DNA from 3 places in the Cellulomonas xiejunii genome. Region 3 is predicted to be linked to each of the others. Evidence: riboswitches for the same ligand, from Rfam matches in the RefSeq annotation. Region 3 holds a riboswitch; each other region holds the start of a gene.
The links. A riboswitch is a leader RNA that binds a small molecule or an ion and turns the genes downstream of it on or off. The one in region 3 is predicted to bind thiamine pyrophosphate.

Region 1 (3,263 bases), 1.6 Mb from region 3:
CGCGCGCGACGCGTGGAGGTAGCCCCACGGTCCGCGGCGCAGGAACGCCGTCCGCATGCCTGCGGCGCGTGCCGGGAGCACGTCGTTGTCGAGCCGGTCGCCGACGTACAGCACGTGCTCGGGGGCGAGCCGGAGCTCGCTGAGGATGCGCGCGAAGAACGCGGGGGCCGGCTTGGCGACGCCCCACCGCGCCGACGACGCGACGAGGTCGAGGTCGACACCCGCGGCACGCAGCTGGTCCTCGGCGCCGGCGGGCTGGTTGCCGGCGATCGCGACGACGAACCCCGCCGACCGCAGCGACGTCAGGGTGGGCAGCGCGTCCGGGTACAGGTCGTCGGGCCCGATCGTCGGCCGTGACGCCGGCGGCTCGACGCCGAGCACGTCCCAGACGCGCGCGACCGGCTCACCCCGCTCGGCGAGGACGCCGAGGACCCCCATGAGGGCGAACGGCGTCACGCCGACCTCCCCCGCCGCCCGGGTCCACGCGCGGGTCTCGTCGACGAGCGTCTCCCCGACGTCCAGCACGACGGCACGCACGTGCGCGAGGGTCATCCGCTCACACTGCCACCACGGGCTCCGCCACGCGGACCTGGTCGAAGAACGCGACCTCGTGCGCGCACGACGTCAGGTACGCCGCCAGCATGCGCGCCCGCGTCGCGGCACCCACCTCGCGGGCAGCGGCGTCGGCCAGCTCGGTGGCCCGGGCCGCGGCCTGCGCGAACGCAGGGTCGCCGTAGGTCGCGACCCAGTCGCCGTACGGGTGGCCGGTCAGGTCCCCGGCCCGCGCGAGGATCCGTGCCCCGATGTCCGCGTACATGACGTAGCAGGGCAGCACCGCCGCGACGACCTCGGCGTAGGAACCCGTCAGGGCGACACCGAGCAGGTGGTCGACGTACCCGGTGGTCGTCCGGTCCGCGGGCCCCGTCCACCGGGCACCGGCCAGCCGCTCCTCGTGCAGGTGCCTCTCGACCTCCAGGCACCGGGCGGACCCCTGCGCCCAGAACACCTGCGCGTCGGCGTCCGGAGCGAGCTGGCTTGCACGGGCCAGGACGCGGGAGTACTGCGCGAGGTAGAGCGCGTCCTGGTGCAGGTACGCCTCGAACCGCTCGATCGGCAGGGTGCCGTCCGCGAGACCGCGGACGAACGGCAGGTCGTCGCACGCGGCGCGCAGGTCGGCTGCTCGCTCCCACGCGTCGGCGCCGAACGGCCGCGCACCGAGGGTGGGTGCGTGGTGCAGGTGGTCGACCGGGCCGCGTCCCGACCCCACCGCGAGCGCCTCCCCCGCGGCGATCGCTCCCGTGAGCCACCGCTTGGCCTCCCGCACGGCCGTCACCCAGTCCGGGCGGCGAGGGCGCAGCGCCGCGACGGCCGCCGACAGCGAGCACCCGGTGCCGTGCGTGCTCGTCGTGGCGACGCGCAGCGCGTCGAGCTCGGTCACGGTGCTCGCGTCGACGACCGCGTCGGGGCTGCCGTCGCCGTCGAGGTGACCACCTTTGAGCAGCACCGTGGCCCCTGACGACCGCGCCAGTCGCCGGGCCTGCCGGACCGCGTCGGGCCACGTGGTGGCCCGCGGCTCGCCCAGCAGCACCCCCAGCTCCGGCAGGTTCGGCGTCACGAGGTGGGCGCGCGTCACGAGCCGCCGCACCGCCTCCTCGGCGTCCGTGTCGAGCAGCCGGTCCCCGCTGGTGGCGACCATGACCGGATCGAGCACGATGACCGGCGGCTTCGTGCGGACCAGCCACGCGGCGACCTCGTCGGCCACGGCGCGCGTTCCGAGCATGCCGATCTTGACGGCGTCCACGGTGACGTCGTCGCTCACCGCGTCGAGCTGCGCGCGCAGGAACGCGACGTCGGGGACGTGCACGGCGCGCACGCCGTGACTGTTCTGCGCGACGAGCGCGGTGACGACCGCCATGCCGTACGCGCCGTGCGCAGCGAACGACTTGAGGTCGGCGTGGATCCCGGCACCGCCGGTCGGGTCCGTGCCGGCGATCGACAGCACGCGCACGCGACTGGCGGCGCGCTCGGGGACCAGGGCAGACGTCGTCATGGACATTCCCTTCGCTCGTACGAACGAGATCAGGTTCGACGGGTGTGATCTCAGCCCTGCTCGGTGCGGGGCACCCCGTGTCTCGTCACCGACCCTAGACCGTCCGGGTGATCGCGCCGAGGGCCGGTCTCGGCACCCGGACAGGTCGGGGCTGCACGGGCGATCCCGACGTCGGCACCTCGCCCCGCCGCTACGCTCGCGGTGCTGGTCGCCGACGGAGGGGGCAGCGCGGCGGCCCTGCGCACCGATCCCGCGCGCCCGTGCGCCCGAACCTGCGAGGCGAGATGACCACCTCTCACGACACGACCCGACCCGCACCGCTGACCGACCCGGTCGGCACCGTGGTGCCGTCCGCCGTGCCGACCCACTGGTACAACCTCGCGGCCGACCTGCCCGAGCCCTGCCCGCCGGCGCTGCACCCGGGCACGCGCGAGCCGCTGACGCCCGACGACCTGGCGCCGCTGTTCCCGATGGCGCTCATCGCGCAGGAGGTCTCGACCGAGCGGTGGATCGAGATCCCGCAGACGGTCCGCGAGATCTACGCGCTGTGGCGGCCCGCACCTCTGCTGCGGGCGCGACGCCTCGAGCGCGCGCTGGGGACGCCGGCGAAGATCTACTACAAGTACGAGGGCGGCTCGCCCGCCGGCTCGCACAAGCCGAACACGGCCGTGGCGCAGGCGTACTACAACGCGATCGAGGGCACCACGCGGCTCACGACGGAGACGGGCGCGGGCCAGTGGGGAGCGTCGCTGTCGATGGCCTGCGCGCTGCTGGGCCTGGGGTGCGAGGTGTGGCAGGTGCGCGCGTCCTACGACGGCAAGCCCTACCGGCGCATGCAGATGGAGACGTACGGCGCGACGTGCCACCCGTCCCCCTCGGACCTCACGGCGGCCGGCCGCGCGATGCTCGCCGCCGACCCCCACACCACGGGGTCGCTGGGCATGGCGATCAGCGAGGCGGTCGAGGTCGCGGCGAACGACCCGAAGGCGCACTACGCGCTGGGGTCGGTGCTCAACCACGTGCTCCTGCACCAGAGCGTCATCGGGCAGGAGGCGCTCGCGCAGCTCGACGAGCTGGGTGAGACGGCGGACGTCGTGTTCGGGTGCGCGGGCGGCGGGTCCAACCTGGCCGGGCTGAGCTTCCCGTTCCTCGGGCGCAACCTGCGCGACGGGGCCACGACGCGCGTCGTGGCGTGCGAGCCCGCGGCCTGCCC
Region 2 (3,263 bases), 1.1 Mb from region 3:
GAGGCGGGGACGCACCGCGACGCGACGACGACGTCGCGAAAGCCCGGCGCGTAGCGCTCGACGTGCCGCGTGACCCCCTCCGTCACGTCCACGTCCGACCCGGCGGGCACGTGCGCGTACGTCCACAGCGGCCGCAGCCCGGCGTGCTCGCGGCCCGGGTCGACGACGGACGGGTCGCTCGCGAGCACCATCGGCAGCTCGGCGTGCCGCCCCGCGTGCACGTCGGCCTCGGCGCGGGCCATCTCCGTCCGCGTGCCTCCGACGTGCACGGTGCCCGCCCGGCCCACGTCGGGGTGCGCCCACGGCACCGGACCGTCCAGCACGAAGTCGACCTTGGCCGCGGCGTTCCCGTGCCGGTAACGCTCGAGCGCCGCGCGACGGCGCGCGGGCAGCTCGTCGCCCAGGACCTCCACGAGACCGCGCGGCGTCGTGTCGAACAGGTAGCAGCCGGCCGGGGGCAGGTCCCGGCGCGAGCGCACCGGGTGGTCCGTGACGACCGTGCCGCCGTGCGCGGCGAGGTCGTCGACGAGCGCCTGCACGATCGCACCCGACCCGCCCCGCGGGATGGGCCACCCCTGGCCGACGTGGGCGAGCGTCGCCAGCAGCAGCGCGGTCCCGGCGGCCGCGGGGCTGGGCAGGGGAGAGATCGCGTGCGCGGCGACCCCGGTCAGCAGGGCCGGGGCGACGTCGCCGCGGAACCGTGCGCCCCAGGCGGGTGTCCCCTGCTCGAGCACGCCGAGGCCGAACCGCAGCGCACCGGGAAGCCCGGCGGGCAGCAGCCCGGCGGGCAGGGTGCGCTTGTCGAACAGCGCCGCGCGCACGACGTCGGGACTGCGTCGCGACAGCTCACCGACGAGCGAGCGCCACGCCGGGCCGTCCTCACCCAGGTCGGCGACCGTCCGGTCGAGGTCGTGCCAGGCGAGGCCGGCGCGGCCGCCCGGGAGCGGCTGCGCGAACGACACCTCGGGGACCAGCAGGTCGACGCGCCGCTCGAGCCCGAACGCCTGGAAGAACGGCGACGCCCACGCCATGGGGTGGACGGCGGAGCACACGTCGTGGACCACGCCGTCGGCGAGGCCGAGATCGAGCGTGCGGGCGCCGCCGCCCACGGTCGGCTGGGCCTCGAGCACCGTGACCGACAGGCCCGCACGAGCCATCGTGACCGCAGCGGCAAGACCGTTGGGGCCGGAACCGACGACGACGACGTCCATGGCGGGGCGCCGGAGCGCTAGTGGCGAGCGCGCCCGGCGAGCTTCGCGGCGCCGCGCGTCGCGAGGACGCGGGACAGCGAGATGGCGGCACCGCTGATCGCGGCGGCGGCGGCGACCTCGCTGAACTTGATGTCGTCGGCGGTCGAGTCGGGCGAGGGCAGCTCGTGGCCCTTCGCCTTCTTCCAGGCCGCGTTGATGATCTTCTGCACGGCCCACGCCGCGATGAGGGTGACACCCGCACCGACGATCTTCGCCGTCATCGACTGCTTCTGCCCGTCGTCCGACATGGCACCTCCTGTGTGTGGGTCCGGGACGACGCTACCGGTCGCGAGCCGAACGCACAGGTCGACGGGGCGTTCGAGATCGGTCCACCCGCTCCGCGGCGCCGTCGACGGACCGCCCTCGGGAAGGGCGGTCCGGGGCTAGGATCGTCGCGAACGACAGGGGAGCGTCGACCCGCCGGTGACGGCGGGACGGACGCTGAGAGTGCGGACCGCCGCAGACCCTCGAACCTGATCCGGGTGATACCGGCGTAGGGAGTCGGGCTTTCTCTCCTCCCGTGCCCTCACCTGTGGCTGCGCCACGGGTGGCGGTACGGGACCCCTCCGACGACTGACGGAGGACGACCACCACATGGCCACCCCCAGCCCTCGCAGGTCCCCGGACGTCCGCCGCGCTGCGCTCGGTGCGGCGACGTGCGCGGCGCTCCTGACGCTGACCGCGTGCTCCGCCACCGGAGGTGCGACGCCCGACGCGACCCCCGGCGGCGCCGGGTCCGTGACGCTCGTGACCCACGAGTCGTTCGCGCTCTCCGAGGGCCTGCTCGAGCAGTTCGAGGAGGACAGCGGCCTGGACGTGCAGGTCGTGCAGCAGGCCGACTCCGGCGCGCTGGTCAACCAGCTCGTCCTCACCAAGGACGCGCCGCTGGGCGACCTCGTCTACGGCATCGACAACGCGTTCGCGTCGCGCGCGCTCGACGAGGGCGTCGTCGTCGCGTCCGAGCTCACCGCTCCCGCGGCCACCGACGCGGCCGCGTACGCCGTCCCGGGTGACGACGCCGGTGCGCTGACCGCGATCGACTTCGGTGACGTGTGCCTCAACGTCGACACCGCGTGGTTCGCGGAGCAGGGCGTGCCCGAGCCGACGACCCTGGACTCGCTGCTCGACCCGGCGTACCGCGACCTCGTGGTCGTGCCGGACCCCGTGACGTCCTCCCCGGGTCTGGCGTTCCTGCTCGCGAGCGTCGGGGCGTTCGGCGAGGAGGGCTGGGTCGACTACTGGGCCGGCCTGCGCGACAACGGGCTGAAGGTCGCCGACGGCTGGACCGAGGCGTACTACACGGACTTCACCGCCGGCGGAGGTGACGGGCCGCGTCCCGTGGTCGTGTCCTACGCGTCGTCGCCGCCGTTCACCGTCCCCGAGGGCGGCGACGCGCCCACGACCCGTGCCCTGCTCGACACGTGCTTCCGGCAGGTCGAGTACGCCGGGGTGCTGGCCGGGGCGGCCAACCCCGAGGGTGCCGCACGGCTCCTCGACTTCCTGCTGTCCGACGAGGTGCAGGCGGACGTCCCCGCGTCGATGTACATGTACCCCGTGAGCTCGGCCGTCGAGCTGCCCGACGACTGGACGCGCTGGGCGCCGCTGGCGGACGCGCCGTTCGACGTCGCGCCCGCGGACATCGCCACCCACCGGGAGCGCTGGCTCACGCAGTGGTCCGACACCGTGATCGGCTGACCGTGCCGACCGCCCTCGCCGACCGACCCGCCGCGCGCACCGCGGCGGGTCCGTCGGCGCGCCCGCCCCGGCGGTGGCCGGGCCGGGCGGGGTGGGCGCTCGCGGTCGGGGTACCGCTGCTGTTCCTCACGGCGTTCTTCGTGTGGCCGGTCCTGGAGATCGTCGGGCGGGGGTTCCTCACCGACGGCCGCCTCGACCTCGGCGGGTTCGGTGACGTGTTCGCGCGCCCGCGCACGTGGCGCGTCGTGGGCCAGACGCTCGCGCAGGCCGCGCTCGGCACGGCCGGGGCCGTGCTGCTCGGGATCCCCGGCGCGTACC
Region 3 (3,263 bases):
TGCTCACCGTGCGTCGGGCGACCGCCGCGACCCGCAGCCCGACGGGGACCGGGCTGCCCTCCCGGCGCGCGGGGGTGGCGTGCGAGCCCGCGGGGTGCGCGTCCAGGACGGCGAACGCGACCGGCGCCAGCACCAGGAGCTGGAACAGCAGCGTCGGGACCACGGCGACGGGGTCGTCGAGCAGGTACACCGCCAGCGGCAGGCCGATGTTCCCGGCGTTGACGTACGACGAGGACAGCGTGCCCACGGTGACGTCCGCGGGGGAGCGGCGCCACACCAGGCGCAGCACGACGACCGCGAGCAGGGCCACGAGCGCGGTGCACGACCACGTCACGACGGCCGTGCGCGACACGAGCAGGTGCAGGTCGGCGCGCGCGACGGTCGCGAGCAGCAGCGCCGGCGCCGCGACGGCGAACACCACGCGCGCCAGCACCGGCGCGGCCCGCTCGCCCAGCACGCGCCACCGTCCCAGCACCCAGCCGAGGGCGACGACGGCGCCCATCGTGCCCAGCGCGGACAGGACGGCTGCCATCAGCGCGTCCGCCGACCGGCGGCGGACAGCGAGGCGCTCGGTGTCACGTCCTCGATCCTCGCACGCGACCAGGTCCCGGAACCGGAGCGCGACAGCGAGGTGCAACCGAAGGGTTGCGATTTCGCCGGAACCGGTGCACGCTGTTCTGCAACGGACGAGTTGCACGAAGGAGATCGCCATGACCCAGCACCAGACCACCGCCCTCGTCGACGACCCCACGTCGACCGTGACCCGTACGGTCCGCGTCGACGCCCCGCCCGCCCGCGTCTTCGAGGTCCTCACGCGCGAGGACCTCGTCGCGCAGTGGTTCGGCCAGCGGGCCTCGCTGCCGGACCTGCGCGTCGGCGCGACCGGCACCCTCGGGTGGGACGGTCAGGACGACGTGCCCGTGCGGATCGAGGCGTACGACCCGCCCCGCCGCTTCGCGTTCGCGTGGCCCGGCTGCGGTGGTGACCTGACGGACGCGACCGCCCTGACCGTGACCTTCACGCTCGAGCCCGACGGCGACGGGACGCTGCTCACGGTCGTCGAGACCGGGTTCGACAAGCTCGGCGACGAGCGGCTGCGCCAGCTCGCGGACCACCGCGACGGCTGGACGTCCGAGCTCGACGAGCTCGTGCGGCTGGTGCGCGACGGGGTCGCGGCGTGACGTCCGCGACCGGCACGACCGACGTGGTCGCGGTGTGCGCCGCCCTCGGTGACGAGACGCGGTGGCAGGTGCTCACCGAGGTCGGTCGCGGGGAGGCGTCGGCCTCGGCGCTGGCCGAGCGCCTGCCGGTGACGCGGCAGGCGATCGCCAAGCACCTCGCCGTGCTGGCCGAGGTGGGTCTCGTCGAGCCCGTGCGCGCCGGACGTGAGGTGCGCTACCGCGCCGTCGGTGCGCGCCTCGGGCTGCTCGCGCGGACGCTCGAGGCCGTCGGCGCGCGCTGGGAGGAGCGCCTGGCCGCGATCGCACGTCTCGCGGAGTCCCCGCCGCGCTGACGGCGCCACCCACCGCCGAGCGCGGACCGTCCGCGGTCCGCGCTCATCGGCGTGCCCGGGGACCCGGACCACAGTGCGGACGACCACCCGGGGCCGTGCGACGCGCGCGTAGCGTCACAGACGTCGTGACACGGGGTGCCGCACCAGCGGCTGAGATCACACCCGTCGAACCTGATCTAGGTCGCACTAGCGAAGGGATGTCGCGCATGTCTCCCATGCGTCCACCGCTGCACGCCCACCCGCACCGTCGCCGGGGGCGTCTCACCCCCTGACGTCGACGCGCCCGCCGCGCGTTGCTCCGCAGGCCCACCGGTCGCCCACGCGTCCGGCGATCTCGCACGCCCTCCTGGAGACCCCATGACACGCCACCGCCTCGCGCTCGCCGCCTCCCTGCTCGCCGCCGCGCTCCTGCCCGCCGCCTGTGCCGACGGAGCGGCCACCGACGCCGACCGTCCCGTCGTCCGGTTCGCGCTCGACTGGACGCCCAACACCAACCACACCGGCCTGGAGGTCGCGCTCGCCCAGGGCTGGTTCGACGACGCCGGCCTCGACGTCCAGGTGCTGCCGTACACCGACGTCCAGCCGGACGCGCTGATCGACGCCGGTGCCGCCGAGGCGGGCATCAGCTTCCACGGGGACTCGGTGCTCGCCCAGGCGGCCGGCGCCGACGTGGTCGCGGTGCTGGCCCCGCTGCAGCACTGGGCGTCGGCGATCGCGGTGCGTGCCGACGACGCGACGATCACCCGCCCGCGGGACCTCGACGGACGCGTCTACGCGGGGTTCGGCGGACCGGCGGAGGTGCCGCTGCTGCAGGCGGTGATCCGCGCCGACGGCGGGCGCGGTGACGTCACGGCCGTGACCCTGGGGACCAGCGCCTACGCCGCCCTGTACGCGGGGGAGGCCGACGTCGCGATCCCGTTCGTCGCGTGGGAGGGGCTCGCGGCGCAGCGCGTCGGCACACCCTTGCGGTACTTCCGGTACACCGACTACGGGTTCCCCGACGCGTACGCGGTGCTCGTCGACGCCCGCCGCTCCTGGGTGGCCGACGAGCCGGAGGTCGCCGCCGCGTTCGTCGACGCCCTGCGGCGCGGCTACCAGTACGCCGCCGACCACCCCGACGAGGCCGCGGAGCTGCTGGTCGCCGCACACCCCGACGCGTTCGCCGACCCCGGCATGGTCGTCGAGAGCCAGCGTCTGCTGGCGGCCGAGTACATGCGCGCCGCCGACGGCACCGTCGGCGGCATCGAGACCGCGCAGCTCGCCGGCTACGGCGACTTCCTGCTCGAGCAGGGCCTGCTGGCCGGACCCGACGGGGACGTCCTGACGACCCGGCCCGACTGGTCGACCTTCCACGTCGACCTCGGCGGCGAGCCGTGACGGACGTGCCAGGGCGTGCGCTCGCCGTGGGCGTCGGTGGCCTCGCGCTGCTGGGCGTCTGGCAGGTGGTCGTCGCGACGGGCGACGTCGCACCGCGGCTCCTGCCGTCCCCCGCCCGGGTCGCGCAGCAGGCGTGGACGCACCGGGACGCCCTCGCGACGCACGCGGGCGCGACGCTCACGGTGACGCTGGTCGGGTTCGCGGTGTCGGTGGCGGTCGCGTGGGCGCTGGCCGTCACGCTCGACCGGCTGCCGCGCCTGCGGACGGGTGTGGTGCCGCTGCTGGTGGCGTCGCAGACCGTGCCGGTGCTGGTCGTCGCGCCGCTGCTCGTCCTGTGGTTCGGGTTCGGGTTGGCGCCCAAGGTGCTGGTCGT

Region 1: another riboswitch for thiamine pyrophosphate. It lies ahead of thiD (bifunctional hydroxymethylpyrimidine kinase/phosphomethylpyrimidine kinase); the one in region 3 lies ahead of NP048_RS15475 (ABC transporter substrate-binding protein).
Region 2: another riboswitch for thiamine pyrophosphate. It lies ahead of NP048_RS01280 (thiamine ABC transporter substrate-binding protein); the one in region 3 lies ahead of NP048_RS15475 (ABC transporter substrate-binding protein).

Annotation. Positions count from the first base shown of each region.
Region 1 is NZ_CP101987.1:1,775,214-1,778,476, reverse strand. It holds gene NP048_RS08130 (HAD family hydrolase) at 1-552, opposite strand, end outside; gene thiD (bifunctional hydroxymethylpyrimidine kinase/phosphomethylpyrimidine kinase) at 557-2,050, opposite strand; TPP riboswitch at 2,039-2,138, opposite strand; gene NP048_RS08120 (TrpB-like pyridoxal phosphate-dependent enzyme) at 2,335-3,263, shown strand, end outside.
Region 2 is NZ_CP101987.1:276,739-280,001, forward strand. It holds gene NP048_RS01270 (phytoene desaturase family protein) at 1-1,211, opposite strand, end outside; gene NP048_RS01275 (DUF4235 domain-containing protein) at 1,229-1,498, opposite strand; TPP riboswitch at 1,644-1,767, shown strand; gene NP048_RS01280 (thiamine ABC transporter substrate-binding protein) at 1,845-2,945, shown strand; gene NP048_RS01285 (ABC transporter permease) at 2,948-3,263, shown strand, end outside.
Region 3 is NZ_CP101987.1:3,359,749-3,363,011, reverse strand. It holds gene NP048_RS15490 (AEC family transporter) at 1-532, opposite strand, end outside; gene NP048_RS15485 (SRPBCC domain-containing protein) at 711-1,181, shown strand; gene NP048_RS15480 (ArsR/SmtB family transcription factor) at 1,178-1,513, shown strand; TPP riboswitch at 1,635-1,728, shown strand; gene NP048_RS15475 (ABC transporter substrate-binding protein) at 1,871-2,890, shown strand; gene NP048_RS15470 (ABC transporter permease) at 2,887-3,263, shown strand, end outside.